One region of the Alkalihalobacterium alkalinitrilicum genome, then DNA from elsewhere that is predicted to be linked to it. Evidence: a T-box and tRNA genes for the amino acid it is inferred to sense, from the RefSeq annotation. Region 1 holds a T-box; the other regions hold tRNA genes.
What was found. A T-box is a leader RNA that pairs with one kind of tRNA and senses whether it is charged. The one in region 1 lies ahead of thrS (threonine--tRNA ligase), so its partner is inferred to be a tRNA-Thr.

Region 2: it has a tRNA-Thr gene. The T-box ahead of thrS (threonine--tRNA ligase) is inferred to sense a tRNA for this amino acid. The anticodon was not compared.
Region 3: it has a tRNA-Thr gene. The T-box ahead of thrS (threonine--tRNA ligase) is inferred to sense a tRNA for this amino acid. The anticodon was not compared.

What each region holds. Positions count from the first base shown of each region.
Region 1 covers NZ_KV917368.1:4,641,963-4,647,175, reverse strand. Annotated here, with positions in the region: gene BK574_RS22475 (sensor domain-containing protein) at 1-763, opposite strand, end outside; gene thrS (threonine--tRNA ligase) at 1,375-3,315, opposite strand; T-box leader at 3,456-3,709, opposite strand; gene ytxC (putative sporulation protein YtxC) at 3,789-4,655, opposite strand; gene BK574_RS27715 (hypothetical protein) at 4,987-5,139, opposite strand.
Region 2 covers NZ_KV917368.1:3,178,674-3,183,886, forward strand. Annotated here, with positions in the region: gene BK574_RS15300 (YfkD famly protein) at 1-192, opposite strand, end outside; gene BK574_RS15305 (YczE/YyaS/YitT family protein) at 298-900, opposite strand; gene BK574_RS15310 (DUF421 domain-containing protein) at 985-1,599, shown strand; tRNA gene BK574_RS15315 (tRNA-Leu) at 1,713-1,796, opposite strand; tRNA gene BK574_RS15320 (tRNA-Lys) at 1,809-1,884, opposite strand; tRNA gene BK574_RS15325 (tRNA-Thr) at 1,994-2,069, opposite strand; tRNA gene BK574_RS15330 (tRNA-Val) at 2,071-2,146, opposite strand; tRNA gene BK574_RS15335 (tRNA-Glu) at 2,175-2,249, opposite strand; tRNA gene BK574_RS15340 (tRNA-Asn) at 2,256-2,331, opposite strand; tRNA gene BK574_RS15345 (tRNA-Ile) at 2,340-2,416, opposite strand; tRNA gene BK574_RS15350 (tRNA-Pro) at 2,437-2,513, opposite strand; tRNA gene BK574_RS15355 (tRNA-Arg) at 2,522-2,598, opposite strand; tRNA gene BK574_RS15360 (tRNA-Leu) at 2,602-2,690, opposite strand; tRNA gene BK574_RS15365 (tRNA-Gly) at 2,708-2,782, opposite strand; tRNA gene BK574_RS15370 (tRNA-Gln) at 2,787-2,861, opposite strand; tRNA gene BK574_RS15375 (tRNA-His) at 2,883-2,958, opposite strand; tRNA gene BK574_RS15380 (tRNA-Trp) at 2,978-3,051, opposite strand; tRNA gene BK574_RS15385 (tRNA-Tyr) at 3,063-3,147, opposite strand; tRNA gene BK574_RS15390 (tRNA-Phe) at 3,157-3,232, opposite strand; tRNA gene BK574_RS15395 (tRNA-Asp) at 3,289-3,364, opposite strand; tRNA gene BK574_RS15400 (tRNA-Met) at 3,381-3,457, opposite strand; gene BK574_RS28855 (hypothetical protein) at 3,488-3,622, opposite strand; tRNA gene BK574_RS15405 (tRNA-Ser) at 3,717-3,809, opposite strand; tRNA gene BK574_RS15410 (tRNA-Ala) at 3,823-3,898, opposite strand; rRNA gene rrf (5S ribosomal RNA) at 3,918-4,033, opposite strand; rRNA gene BK574_RS15420 (23S ribosomal RNA) at 4,448-5,213, opposite strand, start outside.
Region 3 covers NZ_KV917368.1:1,923,750-1,928,962, reverse strand. Annotated here, with positions in the region: rRNA gene BK574_RS08980 (23S ribosomal RNA) at 1-800, shown strand, start outside; tRNA gene BK574_RS08975 (tRNA-Ala) at 876-951, shown strand; tRNA gene BK574_RS08970 (tRNA-Met) at 980-1,056, shown strand; tRNA gene BK574_RS08965 (tRNA-Ile) at 1,063-1,139, shown strand; tRNA gene BK574_RS08960 (tRNA-Ser) at 1,153-1,245, shown strand; tRNA gene BK574_RS08955 (tRNA-Cys) at 1,309-1,383, shown strand; tRNA gene BK574_RS08950 (tRNA-Leu) at 1,416-1,504, shown strand; tRNA gene BK574_RS08945 (tRNA-Arg) at 1,508-1,584, shown strand; tRNA gene BK574_RS08940 (tRNA-Gly) at 1,625-1,698, shown strand; tRNA gene BK574_RS08935 (tRNA-Ile) at 1,707-1,783, shown strand; tRNA gene BK574_RS08930 (tRNA-Asn) at 1,792-1,867, shown strand; tRNA gene BK574_RS08925 (tRNA-Glu) at 1,874-1,948, shown strand; tRNA gene BK574_RS08920 (tRNA-Val) at 2,078-2,153, shown strand; tRNA gene BK574_RS08915 (tRNA-Thr) at 2,158-2,233, shown strand; tRNA gene BK574_RS08910 (tRNA-Lys) at 2,378-2,453, shown strand; tRNA gene BK574_RS08905 (tRNA-Leu) at 2,465-2,548, shown strand; gene BK574_RS08900 (C40 family peptidase) at 2,786-3,985, opposite strand; gene BK574_RS26965 (hypothetical protein) at 4,704-5,213, shown strand, end outside.

The sequences.
Region 1 (5,213 bases):
GGGATAACGTAATATGAAAATACCTTTTACGTTCAACAATTTCAAATGATATGTTTTCACCTGTTTGAAAAACTTGTGCAATATAATTGACCATCGTTTCACTAGTTTCTGCTGAAAATACATCTCCTGGAGCTTTGTTTATTATGTCATTTTTTCGGTCCCATACTTCCGCTAATTGACCGTCAAATAGTGTAATAACATATTTCCCCTTTATTTCTTCTACTTTAAAAACAAGATTATGAAGTTCCCTTACAATATGTTTAAAGTCGGTTTTCATCTGTTCGCGAAGCTCTTGTTCGTATTCTTTCCCCATTGTTATATCTGTTCTAGCTGAAATAAATTTATACGGCTTCCCATTATCATCGATAAAAGGGAAAATTACAGTTTTTACCCAATAATGACTCCCATCTTTTCTCCGGTTTTTTATTTCACCTTCCCATACAACACCACTCATAATCGTTTCCCATAAATTTTTATAAAATGCTTTATCATGATAGCCAGACTTTAAAACGTTATGTTTTTTTCCTATTAGTTCTTCTCTTGAATACTGTGAGATTTTACAAAAAGTATCGTTAACATCTACGATAAATCCTTCCCCATCAGTAACAGCCAAGATAGAAGAATTGTTAAGCACTGATATATAGTCTTGCAACTGTTGTAAGCCTTCCTTTTCATTTTGACAAAGTTCAAATTTCTTCATATTCTGCTTCACTTCATCAAAAATGGTGAGTAAACCTTGCCCTCTTACGTCCTTATTACTCACACCAAATCCCCCTCATATCCATCTCGCGATATAATTTTTCAGTCCATTTGAATTATTCGCTTGTCTTACAATAATACTTTACAGCTAATGTAGTACTATAGTTCTAACTATTTCTCTAAGTTCTGTTCATAGTTCTGTACTTATTTTAATGGATATGACGTGTTTTTAACAGTATTATTCTATTGTAATTACGGAAACTTCATTATTGCATAAAAATTGACAATGAATGTCTACATTTCTAAGATCATACTAATTACCTATTACCACCTATACTTGAGAAACTGTACTTCTCAAGGAAAACGAAAATTTTGGTAGGGTGATTAGCTCTAGCGTTTTTTTCTAAATACCTTAGCGAACTCGTTCCAGCAAGCTGGAACATCGAGGTATCAGATGGAGTTTCGACTCCACCTGATTAAAACTTCCCACCTACGATACGCTAAGAGGTGGGGTCTTTACCCTAAGAACTTAACCAAGATAAACTTTTTAATAAAAAAAGACTCACTTAAAGTCCTTTCACTCTAATACAGCAAGGGCGAACTATTCCAAGTTGAAATATTCGCTACTAGCCATTTTAAGTGTATGACAGTAAGTAAGTCTTTTTCATTTACCTGTTATTTTCCACGTTGTTCTACAATTTCTTTGATTTGGTTTACGAAACCTACAAGCGGTATTGATGTTGACTTTTGCTCACCGTATTTTCGTACATTTACAGCTTCACCTTCAATTTCTTGATCACCAAGGACAAGCATATAAGGTATCTTTTGCATTTGTGCTTCACGGATTTTATATCCAATTTTTTCATCCCGTTCGTCAATCTCTACTCGAATGCCATCTGCCTGTAACGTTTCAGCTACGCGTTTCGCATAGTCGAGGTGAACGTCAGGAGAGACTGGAATCACTTGAACTTGAACAGGTGCAATCCACGTTGGGAAAGCTCCTTTATATTCTTCAATTAAGAAGGCAACGAAACGTTCCATTGTTGATACTACACCACGGTGGATAACCACTGGACGATGAGGCTTTCCATCTTCCCCTACATAGGTTAAATCAAATCGCTCTGGTAATAAGAAGTCAAGTTGAACCGTCGATAATGTTTCATCTTTTCCTAACGCTGTACGCACTTGGACATCCAACTTCGGCCCGTAAAACGCTGCTTCACCTTCAGCTTCAAAGTATTCCACACCTAAATCATCCATCGCTTCTTTTAACATACTTTGCGCTTTATTCCACATTTGATCATCGTCAAAGTATTTCTCTTTATCTTCAGGATCACGATATGATAATCGGAACGAATAATCATTTAAACCAAAGTCTTTATACACTTCTTGAATGAGACGAACTACACGGATGAACTCATCTTTAATCTGGTCTGGTCGACAGAAAATATGAGCATCATTTAACGTCATACCTCGTACCCTTTGTAATCCTGTAACCGCACCACTCATTTCATAACGATGCATCGTCCCAAGTTCAGCAATACGAATTGGTAACTTTCGATAGCTATGAATATCATGCTTGTACACCATCATATGATGAGGGCAGTTCATTGGACGAAGGACGAGTTCTTCATTATCCATTTCCATCACTGGAAACATACTATCGCGATAATGATCCCAGTGTCCCGATGTTTTATATAATTCAGAACTACCCAAAACTGGTGTATAAACGTGATCATACCCTAAGCGAACTTCTTTATCGACGATGTATCTTTCAATTAAACGACGAATCGTTGCTCCTTTTGGAAGCCAAAGAGGTAAACCTTGTCCTACTTTTTGTGAGTTCGTAAATAAACTAAGTTCTTTTCCTAGCTTACGATGGTCACGTTCTTTCGCTTCCTCTAATAAACGTAAATGCTCATCAAGGTCTGCTTTCTTAAAGAAAGCTGTTCCGTAAATACGTTGAAGCATTTTATTTTTACTATCTCCACGCCAATACGCACCAGCAATACTTAATAATTTAAACTCTTTGATTTTTCCAGTAGATGGAACATGCACGCCACGACAAAGGTCAAAAAATTCACCTTGTTCATAGATTGTAACCTTTTCTTCAGCTGGGATGGCTTCAATGAGTTCTAGTTTAAGTTGATCATCAATTTCTTTATAGCGAGCGACCGCTTCATCGCGACTAACTTCAACACGGTTAATGTCGATGTTTTCATTGATAATTTTCTTCATTTCTTTTTCAATTTTCGGTAGATCTTCAGCTGTTATTGGCGTTTCACTGTCAATATCGTAGTAAAACCCATTTTCAATTACTGGGCCAACTCCAAGCTTCACGTCTCCGAAAAGTCGCTTAACGGCTTGTGCTAATAAATGCGCGGTACTGTGTCGCATAATTTCTAAAGCATCTCCTGAGTCTTGAGTAACAATTTCAATTACTCCATCTGTCTTAAGGGGTGTACGTAGATCGACTAATTCGCCATTAAATTTACCCGCAATTGATTTTTTCTTAAGTCCTGGGCTAATTGATGCTGCAATATCTTCTGTCGACGTTCCATCTGGAAACTCCTTTACAGCACCATCTGGAAATGTAATTTGCAATACATCTGACATACTCTCACTCCTATCTTTTTTTGTACTATCAGCAGACTATATGTTTAGTGGTTGATAGTATAAGTAAAACTAAGGCTTTCACCATAAGGACTTGGCGATAAGTAAAATTTTTCTAATCCAAATAAAAAACACCCATCCCAAAAAGGGACGAGTGTTATACTCGTGGTTCCACCCTTGTTTCCATAATTGCAATCGTTACAATTACCTACGATCAAAAGCCGCAATTATAGCTCAATTCTTCAGAATAACGGTCTGGAGCCGTTAGCAGATACTATCATTTCCCTGCTAATGTTCAAAGGTGGTAAGTCAACATTACGTGTTAGGTAGCTCTCAGCAGTTACTACCTTCTCTGGAAACCGTAAACGAAGACCCGTATCCTTATCATTACATCACACATCATTTAGTTTGATATGTAAGTAATTATATGAATTGATGAAAAGAAAATCAAGTTCTCGTTTTCAAAATTAACTTTTTTATGTTACTCTTTGAAAAACTCCTAATGGATAAATGATAGCTCTTTCTTGAAAAATCGTTTGCAGCGTATAAATAATGCCCTGATCAACATCATCTGTATAAATGTGAACCGTTTCTGGGTTAATGCTCACAAGCGGTGATACGACCATTTCCTCAATGTCTAGATCTCCTTCAAATACTAATGCGTCTTCAAGGAAAAATTCTTTTTCTTCCTTACTTATTTTTTCAAAGAAACTATTATAAAATGAAAATTGACCATCATATACAAGGTGAATTTCTTTCATTTGCATAGGTGCTGTTTTTAAATAGAAACGTAGATTTTCGACAATACTCTGGTACTCTTGTTCCAATAAGTATTCATCAATCGCAATTTCCACACAATCTATTAAAATCTCTCCATACTCTTTTAATCTAAACGTTAAAAATGGTTCATAATAGAACGTCGTATGTGCATCAATCCCGCTTGCAAATGCTTCATATAAGTAATTTTCACGCTCAGAAAAACAATAAATTGCGGGTATATCATCTCGGTCTCCGTTAATGATTTCACAAGCAATGCTTAATATCTGTTCTTGTTCTTCTGGATCTTTAAAGTGAAACAAATTTTCAATGATATCTAGTAACCAATCTTCCTCTTTTGTATCGATCACATGATGAGCAAGAACAGAAGCTAATAGAGGATGGAACGAATCATAGAAATCGATACTTGTGTCTTCATAATAAATAAATATCGTCGTCTCTTCTTCACCCTTATCTATGTCTAACATTACATGTAAACCTAATTCAGTATATTTAGACATATACCGGGTAAGTTGATTATACACTTGCTGGCAATCGTGCTGAGATTCAAATTGGATAGCAATCAATGGCAAATCCCCCTTAACCGATGAAATAAACAATTTATCCCGTTTAACTAACGCTTAATTCCCACCTTATACAAGGTTAAAGGAAGAGAGGTTAAACATTAAACGTCAGAAATAGCCCGAATAAATGGACACAGACAAACAGAACGAAATAACGTGTGACTCGTCTGTGTGAAAGTTCTTTATTGTACCGTCTCTGGTTGTCATTTTTCGTGCATGACAAATCATCCTAATTCATTCCTATGACAAGCTGTGAAAAATAGAACAAAAAAATACGCTTACCGTTAATCGAATAAGCGTATTTTCAAATATATTTTCACATGATGATTTTCTCTTAACTGTTATAACTATCTACAATCATTTGGGCTAATGATTGATAAAACTCTTTGGACTCGTTATCAAACAAGTCGTCATTATGTTCGGTTAAATGAATTAAACAATGATCACATTCGAAGGTAGCAATTGTTCGATGTCCTACCATCTCCACTGAAACGCAGTCCCCCTTTCACTTTTTATTATTATTGTAAAATTCTCATTAAGTATACTTCTTTGAAAAAAATG
Region 2 (5,213 bases), 1.5 Mb from region 1:
TTGAGTCAACTCACTTGGCTGTAAATAGGGTAGGTCTTGTGTTGGATTAGGATATGTGTTGTCTTTAGAAATATCTAAAACGTAATCAGGAATTTTCGCTTTCTTCTCTTCCCCTTTATTCTCTTCAGCCAATCCATTTAACGGTAACGAAAACAAAAATAATATAAGAATACATAGCGACACCTTTCGCATCGACTTTTCCTCCTTCTTTCTATAACTGTCCGATTGACCTTAGTTTTTTCAATCTATAAAAATTTATCCATCTAAAAAAGACTTCGTTCCGAAGCCTTTTTCTTGTTATATACTAACAATTTTTTTTACGCGTCTATAGAACACTTGGATTAATGGCCCGATACTTAAGGTAACCACTATCGTTCCAATTCCAATCGGACCTCCTACAATTAAAGCAACAATTAAAGCCGTAATTTCGGCTATTGTTTTCGCCACCATCAAGGGCAATCGTAAGAGATCTTTTAAATTCAACATCAACCGATCGATTGGTATGATCGCAAAGTCTGCTTGTAAATAGGTCGATATTCCAAGCCCCATTAAGATAACTCCTAATAAAAGAACAGCAGCTTGTATTGGCAACTCCGTCAAGCGAATGTTTTGAAATACAATCAACAACCAAAAATCAATAAAATAACCTAAGACAATAACCGTTAGTAATGAGTGAATTTCTGGGCGGGCCCGTGCTATTAGAGCATTCACAATGATTAAAATAACTCCAATTAGAATAACCCATGTACCTACTGTTAAACCAACTCGATTGGATAAGCCTACATTTAACGCATCCCAAGCTCCTGCTCCAAGGTTAGCAATGATCGTAAATGTGATCCCTATCGATAAAATTAATAAACCTATTAAATAACATAAAGTTCTTCGCATTTTAGATGACATTTTTTCTCACCTCTTATTGAGTAGAATTTACATATATTACATAAACTATCCATATTACCCTTTGTAGATAAAGGAGGCAGTATTTTGGATTTTCACTGGGTATGGAAAGCCATTATAATTGTATTTGTAGGGGTTATGATATTACGGCTTGGTGGTAGAAAATCAATCTCCCAATTAACCGTCTCCCAAACCGTTATTATGATTTCCATTGGGAACTTAATGATACAGCCAGTAAGTGAGCGAAACATTTGGATTACATTTCTCATTGCACTTTTACTTATTCTTACTTTAATTTTTATTGAATTTCTTCAAGTTAAGTTTGACAAAGTTGAAAGTTTTTTTACTGGAAAATCAATTATTGTAATCGAAGATGGTGTAATCAATATTAAAAACTTAAAAAAATTAAGACTTACAGTCGATCAATTAGAAATGCGCTTACGTCAAGCCAATGTGCAACACATTAGTCAAGTTAAGTGGGCAACTGTTGAAGTTAGCGGCCAACTTGGCATTATATTAGATGAACAAAGTCAATTAGCTACCAAAAAAGACATACAAACATTATTAGATTATATTCACACTAAATTTCCTTCAGGCCAAGCTCCACCAATTATTACTGAGCAAAAAAAATATCCTACGCTGTTTACAGAATCAATAACTAAGAAACACCAAAATGGCGCTCCACCAAGACAATTGGACTGAATCAACGTTATCAGTCCTCTTTAGTCTGCTAAAGGTACCTGGCGCTAAAAAGGGAATTACCTATAAACGGTAATTCCCTTACATATGTATATTCTCTTTATTTATGAATAGAATGGTGCGGGTGAAGGGACTCGAACCCCCACGTCAAAGACACTAGATCCTAAGTCTAGCGCGTCTGCCAATTCCGCCACACCCGCAAAAACAAAAAATGGTGAGCCATGAAGGACTCGAACCTTCGACCCTCTGATTAAAAGTCAGATGCTCTACCAACTGAGCTAATGGCTCCCGAATTAAATGTAGCTTATTCACTTTGATTTTTGAACGAATATCTTCCTAACACAAAAATGAGTATTAACTTATTACTCATTTTAATAAACTTTTTTTAAGTTTATAGTGGTGCCGGCGAGAGGACTTGAACCCCCAACCTACTGATTACAAGTCAGTTGCTCTACCAATTGAGCTACACCGGCATGGTGGAGGATGACGGGCTCGAACCGCCGACCCCCTGCTTGTAAGGCAGGTGCTCTCCCAGCTGAGCTAATCCTCCATGAAAACTGGAACAAAAAAATTTAAATTGGTGACCCGTACGGGATTCGAACCCGTGTTACCGCCGTGAAAGGGCGGTGTCTTAACCGCTTGACCAACGGGCCAGTAAGTGGCTCCACAGGCAGGACTCGAACCTGCGACCGATCGGTTAACAGCCGATTGCTCTACCAACTGAGCTACTGTGGAATAATATATGGTGGGCCTAAGTGGACTCGAACCACCGACCTCACGCTTATCAGGCGTGCGCTCTAACCAGCTGAGCTATAGGCCCTATTGAATTTAAATTCGTCATGGTCGGGAAGACAGGATTTGAACCTGCGACCCCCTGGTCCCAAACCAGGTGCTCTACCAAGCTGAGCCACTTCCCGTATTAAATTGGCGCGCCCTGAGAGATTCGAACTCCCGACCTTTTGATTCGTAGTCAAACACTCTATCCAGCTGAGCTAAGGGCGCATATGGTGCCGAGGGCCGGACTTGAACCGGCACGGTAGTCACCTACCGCAGGATTTTAAGTCCTGTGTGTCTGCCAATTCCACCACCCCGGCTAGACAGACTATTTTCTTGGAGCGGAAGACGGGACTCGAACCCGCGACCCTCACCTTGGCAAGGTGATGTTCTACCACTGAACTACTTCCGCATAATGGCTGGGCTAGCAGGATTCGAACCTACGCATGACGGAGTCAAAGTCCGTTGCCTTACCGCTTGGCTATAGCCCATAAATTTTTATACTATTAAAATGGGGCGGCTGATGGGAATTGAACCCACGAATGCCGGAATCACAATCCGGTGCGTTAACCACTTCGCCACAACCGCCACAATATAATGGTCTCTCTGGCAGGGGCAGTAGGAATTGAACCCACACTGACGGTTTTGGAGACCGTAGTTCTACCTTTAAACTATGCCCCTAGAGTAAAAAATGGTGGAGGGGGACGGATTCGAACCGCCGAACCCTCAGGGAGCGGATTTACAGTCCGCCGCGTTTAGCCACTTCGCTACCCCTCCAACATTAAATGGTGGCTCGGGACGGAATCGAACCGCCGACACATGGATTTTCAGTCCATTGCTCTACCGACTGAGCTACCGAGCCTTATTCAACTTGCGATAAGCATTGAATTTCTTGCTTCTCTAAACTCTAATATTTTATGGCGGTCCCGACGGGAATCGAACCCGCGATCTCCTGCGTGACAGGCAGGCATGTTAACCGCTACACCACGGGACCACACTAAAAGTTATTTTGGTTGCGGGGATAGGATTTGAACCTATGACCTTCGGGTTATGAGCCCGACGAGCTACCAGACTGCTCCACCCCGCGACGTTATATAGCTTACGGATGATGTTTTTTCTAAGAGGTCATCGTTTCCTCTTCTCGTAACGCTTTGTAGCTTGATGCGTCACGACATGTCGATGTGAATTCATGAAGTATAGCTCCATGCTCCACCCCGCGATAATATGAATGCTTATGGATGATGTTACTCATCGAAGCAATTGGCTTTCTTTTTCTCTACTTGCGTTTCCTCGAAATGGATTCGATGATATACAGTAAATAGATGGTCTAAGTTATTAAATAAATATGGGGGAGGAAGAGGGATTCGAACCCCCGCGCGGTTTAACCCGCCTGTCGGTTTTCAAGACCGATCCCTTCAGCCGGACTTGGGTATTCCTCCGAATGAAAAATCCTGGTGGAGCCTAGCGGGGTCGAACCGCTGACCTCCTGCGTGCAAGGCAGGCGCTCTCCCAGCTGAGCTAAGGCCCCAGATAATATTTATTTAATAGCCTAGCGACGTCCTACTCTCACAGGGGGAAGCCCCCAACTACCATCGGCGCTGAAGAGCTTAACTTCCGTGTTCGGCATGGGAACGGGTGTGACCTCTTCGCTATCGCCACTAGACTTATAAAATTGTGATAAGCTTCGCATTTCTTCGTTGGCTGCGCTCCCTGCGTTGCTCATGTACCCTTCAAACGTACATTCCGCTACTCGTGAACTTGCCGCCTCGAACTACTCGCTTCTAACAATTTTCTATTAGGATTTTTGATAAGCTGCGAATTTCTTCGTCAGTTTCAATTCTTGCGGTGCTCCGACGTACAGGATGTACTAGTGCCGACGTTGTCACAGGACGTGACGAACTTAGTCGGTTACCTTTCCGATACGCTCCACTCCTCAGAATTTCACTTCCTCGAACTTCTTGCTTCTGAAAATCCTTTTTTAAGTTGTGATAAGCTTCGAAGTGATTCGATGCTTATGATTGAGAGTCATTCTCTCAAAACTGGATAATGTACTAGAAGAATATCAACGCTTTATGTTTTGGATAAGCCCTCGACCGATTAGTATCTCTCAGCTCCACGTGTCACCACGCTTCCACCCGAGACCTATCAACCTCATCATCTCTAAGGGGTCTTACTTACTTAACGTAATGGGAAATCTCATCTTGAGGGGGGCTTCACGCTTAGATGCTTTCAGCGCTTATCCCGTCCACACGTAGCTACCCAGCTATGCTCCTGGCGGAACAACTGGTACACCAGCGGTGTGTCCATCCCGGTCCTCTCGTACTAAGGACAGCTCCTCTCAAATTTCCTACGCCCACGACGGATAGGGACCGAACTGTCTCACGACGTTCTGAACCCAGCTCGCGTACCGCTTTAATGGGCGAACAGCCCAACCCTTGGGACCTACTTCAGCCCCAGGATGCGATGAGCCGACATCGAGGTGCCAAACCTCCCCGTCGATGTGGACTCTTGGGGGAGATAAGCCTGTTATCCCCAGGGTAGCTTTTATCCGTTGAGCGATGGCCCTTCCATGCGGAACCACCGGATCACTAAGCCCGACTTTCGTCCCTGCTCGACTTGTAGGTCTCGCAGTCAAGCTCCCTTATGCCTTTGCACTCTACGAATGATTTCCAACCATTCTGAGGGAACCTTTGGGCGCCTCCGTTACTGTTTAGGAGGCGACCGCCCCAGTCAAACTGCCCACCTGACACTGTCCCTGAACCGGATCACGGTTCGAGGTTAGAACTTCAATACAGCCAGGGTAGTATCCCACCGACGCCTCCACGTAAGCTGGCGCTCACGCT
Region 3 (5,213 bases), 2.7 Mb from region 1:
GTACAGCTTGTACAGGATAGGTAGGAGCCTTGGAAGCGTGAGCGCCAGCTTACGTGGAGGCGTCGGTGGGATACTACCCTGGCTGTATTGAAGTTCTAACCTCGAACCGTGATCCGGTTCAGGGACAGTGTCAGGTGGGCAGTTTGACTGGGGCGGTCGCCTCCTAAACAGTAACGGAGGCGCCCAAAGGTTCCCTCAGAATGGTTGGAAATCATTCGTAGAGTGCAAAGGCATAAGGGAGCTTGACTGCGAGACCTACAAGTCGAGCAGGGACGAAAGTCGGGCTTAGTGATCCGGTGGTTCCGCATGGAAGGGCCATCGCTCAACGGATAAAAGCTACCCTGGGGATAACAGGCTTATCTCCCCCAAGAGTCCACATCGACGGGGAGGTTTGGCACCTCGATGTCGGCTCATCGCATCCTGGGGCTGAAGTAGGTCCCAAGGGTTGGGCTGTTCGCCCATTAAAGCGGTACGCGAGCTGGGTTCAGAACGTCGTGAGACAGTTCGGTCCCTATCCGTCGTGGGCGTAGGAAATTTGAGAGGAGCTGTCCTTAGTACGAGAGGACCGGGATGGACACACCGCTGGTGTACCAGTTGTTCCGCCAGGAGCATAGCTGGGTAGCTACGTGTGGACGGGATAAGCGCTGAAAGCATCTAAGCGTGAAGCCCCCCTCAAGATGAGATTTCCCATTACGTTAAGTAAGTAAGACCCCTTAGAGATGATGAGGTTGATAGGTCTCGGGTGGAAGCGTGGCGACACGTGGAGCTGAGAGATACTAATCGGTCGAGGGCTTATCCAAAACATAAAGCGTTGATATTCTTCTAGCACATTATCCAGTTTTGAGAGAATGACTCTCTCTTGTATTCATATAGATGGGGCCTTAGCTCAGCTGGGAGAGCGCCTGCCTTGCACGCAGGAGGTCAGCGGTTCGATCCCGCTAGGCTCCACCATTTATACAATTTAATCTATCTTAATAATGGCGGTGTAGCTCAGCTGGCTAGAGCGTACGGTTCATACCCGTGAGGTCGTGGGTTCGACTCCCTCCGCCGCTACCATTATAAGGACCCTTAGCTCAGTTGGTCAGAGCGGTCGGCTCATAACCGATTGGTCGTAGGTTCGAGTCCTACAGGGTCCACCAGAAACATAGGTATGGAGGAATACCCAAGTCCGGCTGAAGGGATCGGTCTTGAAAACCGACAGGCGGGTTAAACCGCGCGGGGGTTCGAATCCCTCTTCCTCCGCCATCAGATACAAGTTTTATTATTACTGTCAATTTAAACGGACAGTTAGTGATATCTAAGGTATTTGGCGGCATAGCCAAGTGGTAAGGCACGGGTCTGCAAAACCCTTATCCCCCGGTTCGAATCCGGGTGCCGCCTCCAAGAGAAACTGATGTATAACTAATGTCTGCTTTGCCGGGGTGGTGGAATTGGCAGACACACAGGACTTAAAATCCTGCGGTAGGTGACTACCGTGCCGGTTCAAGTCCGGCCCTCGGCACCATATGCGCCCTTAGCTCAGCTGGATAGAGTGTTTGACTACGAATCAAAAGGTCGGGAGTTCGAATCTCTCAGGGCGCGCCAATTTATTTATATTTTGGAATGAATATTAAGTGAATAAGTTGCGGGTGTAGTTTAATGGTAAAACCTCAGCCTTCCAAGCTGATGTCGTGAGTTCGATTCTCATCACCCGCTCCATTTTTTATGGGCCTATAGCTCAGCTGGTTAGAGCGCACGCCTGATAAGCGTGAGGTCGGTGGTTCGAGTCCACTTAGGCCCACCATAACTTATTCCACAGTAGCTCAGTTGGTAGAGCAATCGGCTGTTAACCGATCGGTCGCAGGTTCGAGTCCTGCCTGTGGAGCCACTTACTGGCCCGTTGGTCAAGCGGTTAAGACACCGCCCTTTCACGGCGGTAACACGGGTTCGAATCCCGTACGGGTCACCAATTTCTAAAAGATTTTTAGAAGCAAGAAGTTCGAGGAAGTGAAGTCCTGAGGAACAGATCGTATCTAAATACGTGAGTACCGGAAGGCCGAAACTGACGAAGAAATTCGCAGCTTATCAAAATCTTAATGGAGGATTAGCTCAGCTGGGAGAGCACCTGCCTTACAAGCAGGGGGTCGGCGGTTCGAGCCCGTCATCCTCCACCATTATGCCGGTGTAGCTCAATTGGTAGAGCAACTGACTTGTAATCAGTAGGTTGGGGGTTCAAGTCCTCTCGCCGGCACCATTACGATTTATTGCGAATCTCTAATGAGGTAGAGCTACGAGCATTTGTTGTTAGGAAAACCTACGAGTTGTTTCAATGTATATGTTTCATTGAGTAGCTAGTAGAGGATTAAACATTCAAAGTGAATAATATACATTAATTCGGGAGCCATTAGCTCAGTTGGTAGAGCATCTGACTTTTAATCAGAGGGTCGAAGGTTCGAGTCCTTCATGGCTCACCATTTTTATTTTTGCGGGTGTGGCGGAATTGGCAGACGCGCTAGACTTAGGATCTAGTGTCTTTGACGTGGGGGTTCGAGTCCCTTCACCCGCACCAATACATAACTAATAACTAATAATTAACAATAAGATTAGATCAACAATTGTTGGTCTTTTTTTGTTTAATTATTACCTAGTATTTAGAAGAAAACTCTAGTAAAAGTTAGTTAACTTTACATCATTAACAGTTATAGTTAAACGATTTCGAACAACAAAATTAAAAAAGGATAATTAAAGAAGGTGGTACCTAATGATAGGTCCACCTTCTTTGTTAGCTATTCAACTACTTAAACTATTAATTTAATACACGACGTGCTTGTGTATGTTTAGAAGGATTGTAACTAGAGATCTTCACAACATCACCAGTTTGTGGAGAGTGGATGTATTGACCATTTCCTATGTATATACCAACGTGGTGAATAGGGCTTCCTCTAAAGATCAAGTCACCTGGTTGTACTTGGTTAGTAGGAACAGCTACTCCAACTGTAGCTTGTTGTCTAGATGTTCTTGGTAAGTTTACACCAACTGAGCGGAAGACGTACGATGTAAATCCTGAGCAATCAAACCCACTTGGAGTTGTGCCGCCCCATACATAAGGTGTTCCTAAGAATTGTTTACTGTAATTAATTAACTGAGATACTTTATCTGAGTTTCCAGAATTAACCGTTTTTGTAACAGTGTTTTGATTAGTGTTCGTGTTTACTGAAGTATTTGTAGGTGTTGTGGTTGGTTCTGAAGTCGTGTTGGTTACAGTCGGTTGACTTTGTGTTGTCTGGTTATTATTTTGAACATTTTGTTGTGTTTGTTGCGCGAGTGTCGCAGCTTGTCGTTCTTCTTCAGCTCTTGCTGCTTCCTCGGCTATACGTGCTTCTTCAGCTAAGCGAACTTCTTCTTGGCGTTGTAATTCTTTTACTCGTTCTAATTCTTGCATTACGGTAGATTTGTTTCTTTCCATTGAAGCTCGTTCGTCTTCTACCGTTTGTTTATTAATTTCTAATTGAGCTACTTCTTTTACAAGATTTTCTTGTAGTTTAGTGAGTTCAATTTCAGCGGTCTGAAGGTTATCTAGTAATTTCTGATCTTGGTCGATGACTTGAGAGATGAGTGTTACTCGTTCAATGAGATCTGAAAACCCTTTAGAGGATAAGATCACATCAATATACGTTAACATTGGACTTTGACCATTTTGTTGCATGGCCCGTAAACGTTCGAAATAGATCTCTTTTAAACTATCAAATCTTTCTTGTGCTTCATCGATTTCCTCTTGGTTATTTTCGATTTGCTTTTGGCCGCGTTCAATCTCTTTTGTTAACTCTTCAATTTTGGCAATTGATTCGATAATCTTGTTGTCATATGTAAGTATATTCGTTTCAAATTCTTCAATTTGCGCGGAAAAATTCACTGTAGGATTAGCGTAGGATGTTGTCGGAACCGCATGAAGAAGGGTAGCAGCTAGAGCCGTAGCAATAACTACTTTCGTTAACTTCCTTTTCATTATATTACTCTCCTTTTATATGTACCATTACCTTTATCTAATGGAAGAATCTACTTTTTAATAGTCTATCAAATTTTAATATGTTTCATGTCTAATAACAACGAATTTTGCTAGAATGTAATATAATTGTTACATAAGAAATGAATTTGTCGTATTATATAAGGGGTTTATTAATAAATTTAAAATTATTTGTAAAAATCAACAGTTGTTGAATAGGCAGTGTTAAAAATTGTATGCAAATCAATGCTTATGACAGCTACCTTTTATTTATGCTTCTTCCAACCACCTTCCCCAGTGTGTACTTGTTGCAATCACCTTTCGTTTTTCAATCGTCATCATTCCAGATAACGTTCCATAGTAATATTGCATGAAGCTAGACTGAATACGGTATTGCTTCTATTTTAAAGACCGTTTGTTTAAAATCAACGATGTTCGTTGGCAAATAGAGAGATATCTAAAATGAACATTCAGACACTAATTTTAATTATGTCTAAAAAAGACCTAAAACTGTTCTATTTTTGATCATAGTTTCGTTAAATTTCTTCTGTAGAGTGTAGGACAAGCAGTTAAGAGAACTGCAAAAAATAATACAAAGGAGTGAAGATTACTATTTTCTTTAAGAGATTCATCTAACTAGTTATTGAATTAAAATTTGTAACTCATTCATACTAGATTGTCGAATTTGTTAACTTTATAGAATGTTTAGGAGGTTATTAATATGTTTGAAAGAAAAAATAAATCTACTCAAAATGGAAATACTTTAAAAAAAATAATACCTGCAGTAGTATCTACAACAATGTTAGCAAGCACTTTTGTCGCAGCAGGTGCACCAACTTCAGCAGCAGAATTAGAAGCGCAAGCAAAAAATAATAATCATGGTCACATTGTATCAGCGGTAGCTAAAGACCATCCAGGATCATCTGAAAAAGAAAAAATCATGCGCGAAGTAGCTCAAGGGAATTATGAATTTTTAGATGAGCTATCAAATGAAGAAGATGAACAAGTAGAAAACGAAGAGGAAGCGACAGAAGAAGGAAGCGAAGAAGAAGCAGTCAATGACGAGGAAGCGACAGAAGAAGGAAGCGAAGAAGAAGCAGTCAATGACGAGGAAGCGACAGAAGAAGGAAGCGAAGAAGAAGCAGTCAATGACGAGGAAGCGACAGAAGAAGGCAGAGAAGAAGAAACAGTCAATGACGAGGAAGCGACAGAAGAAGAAGGAAGCGAAGAA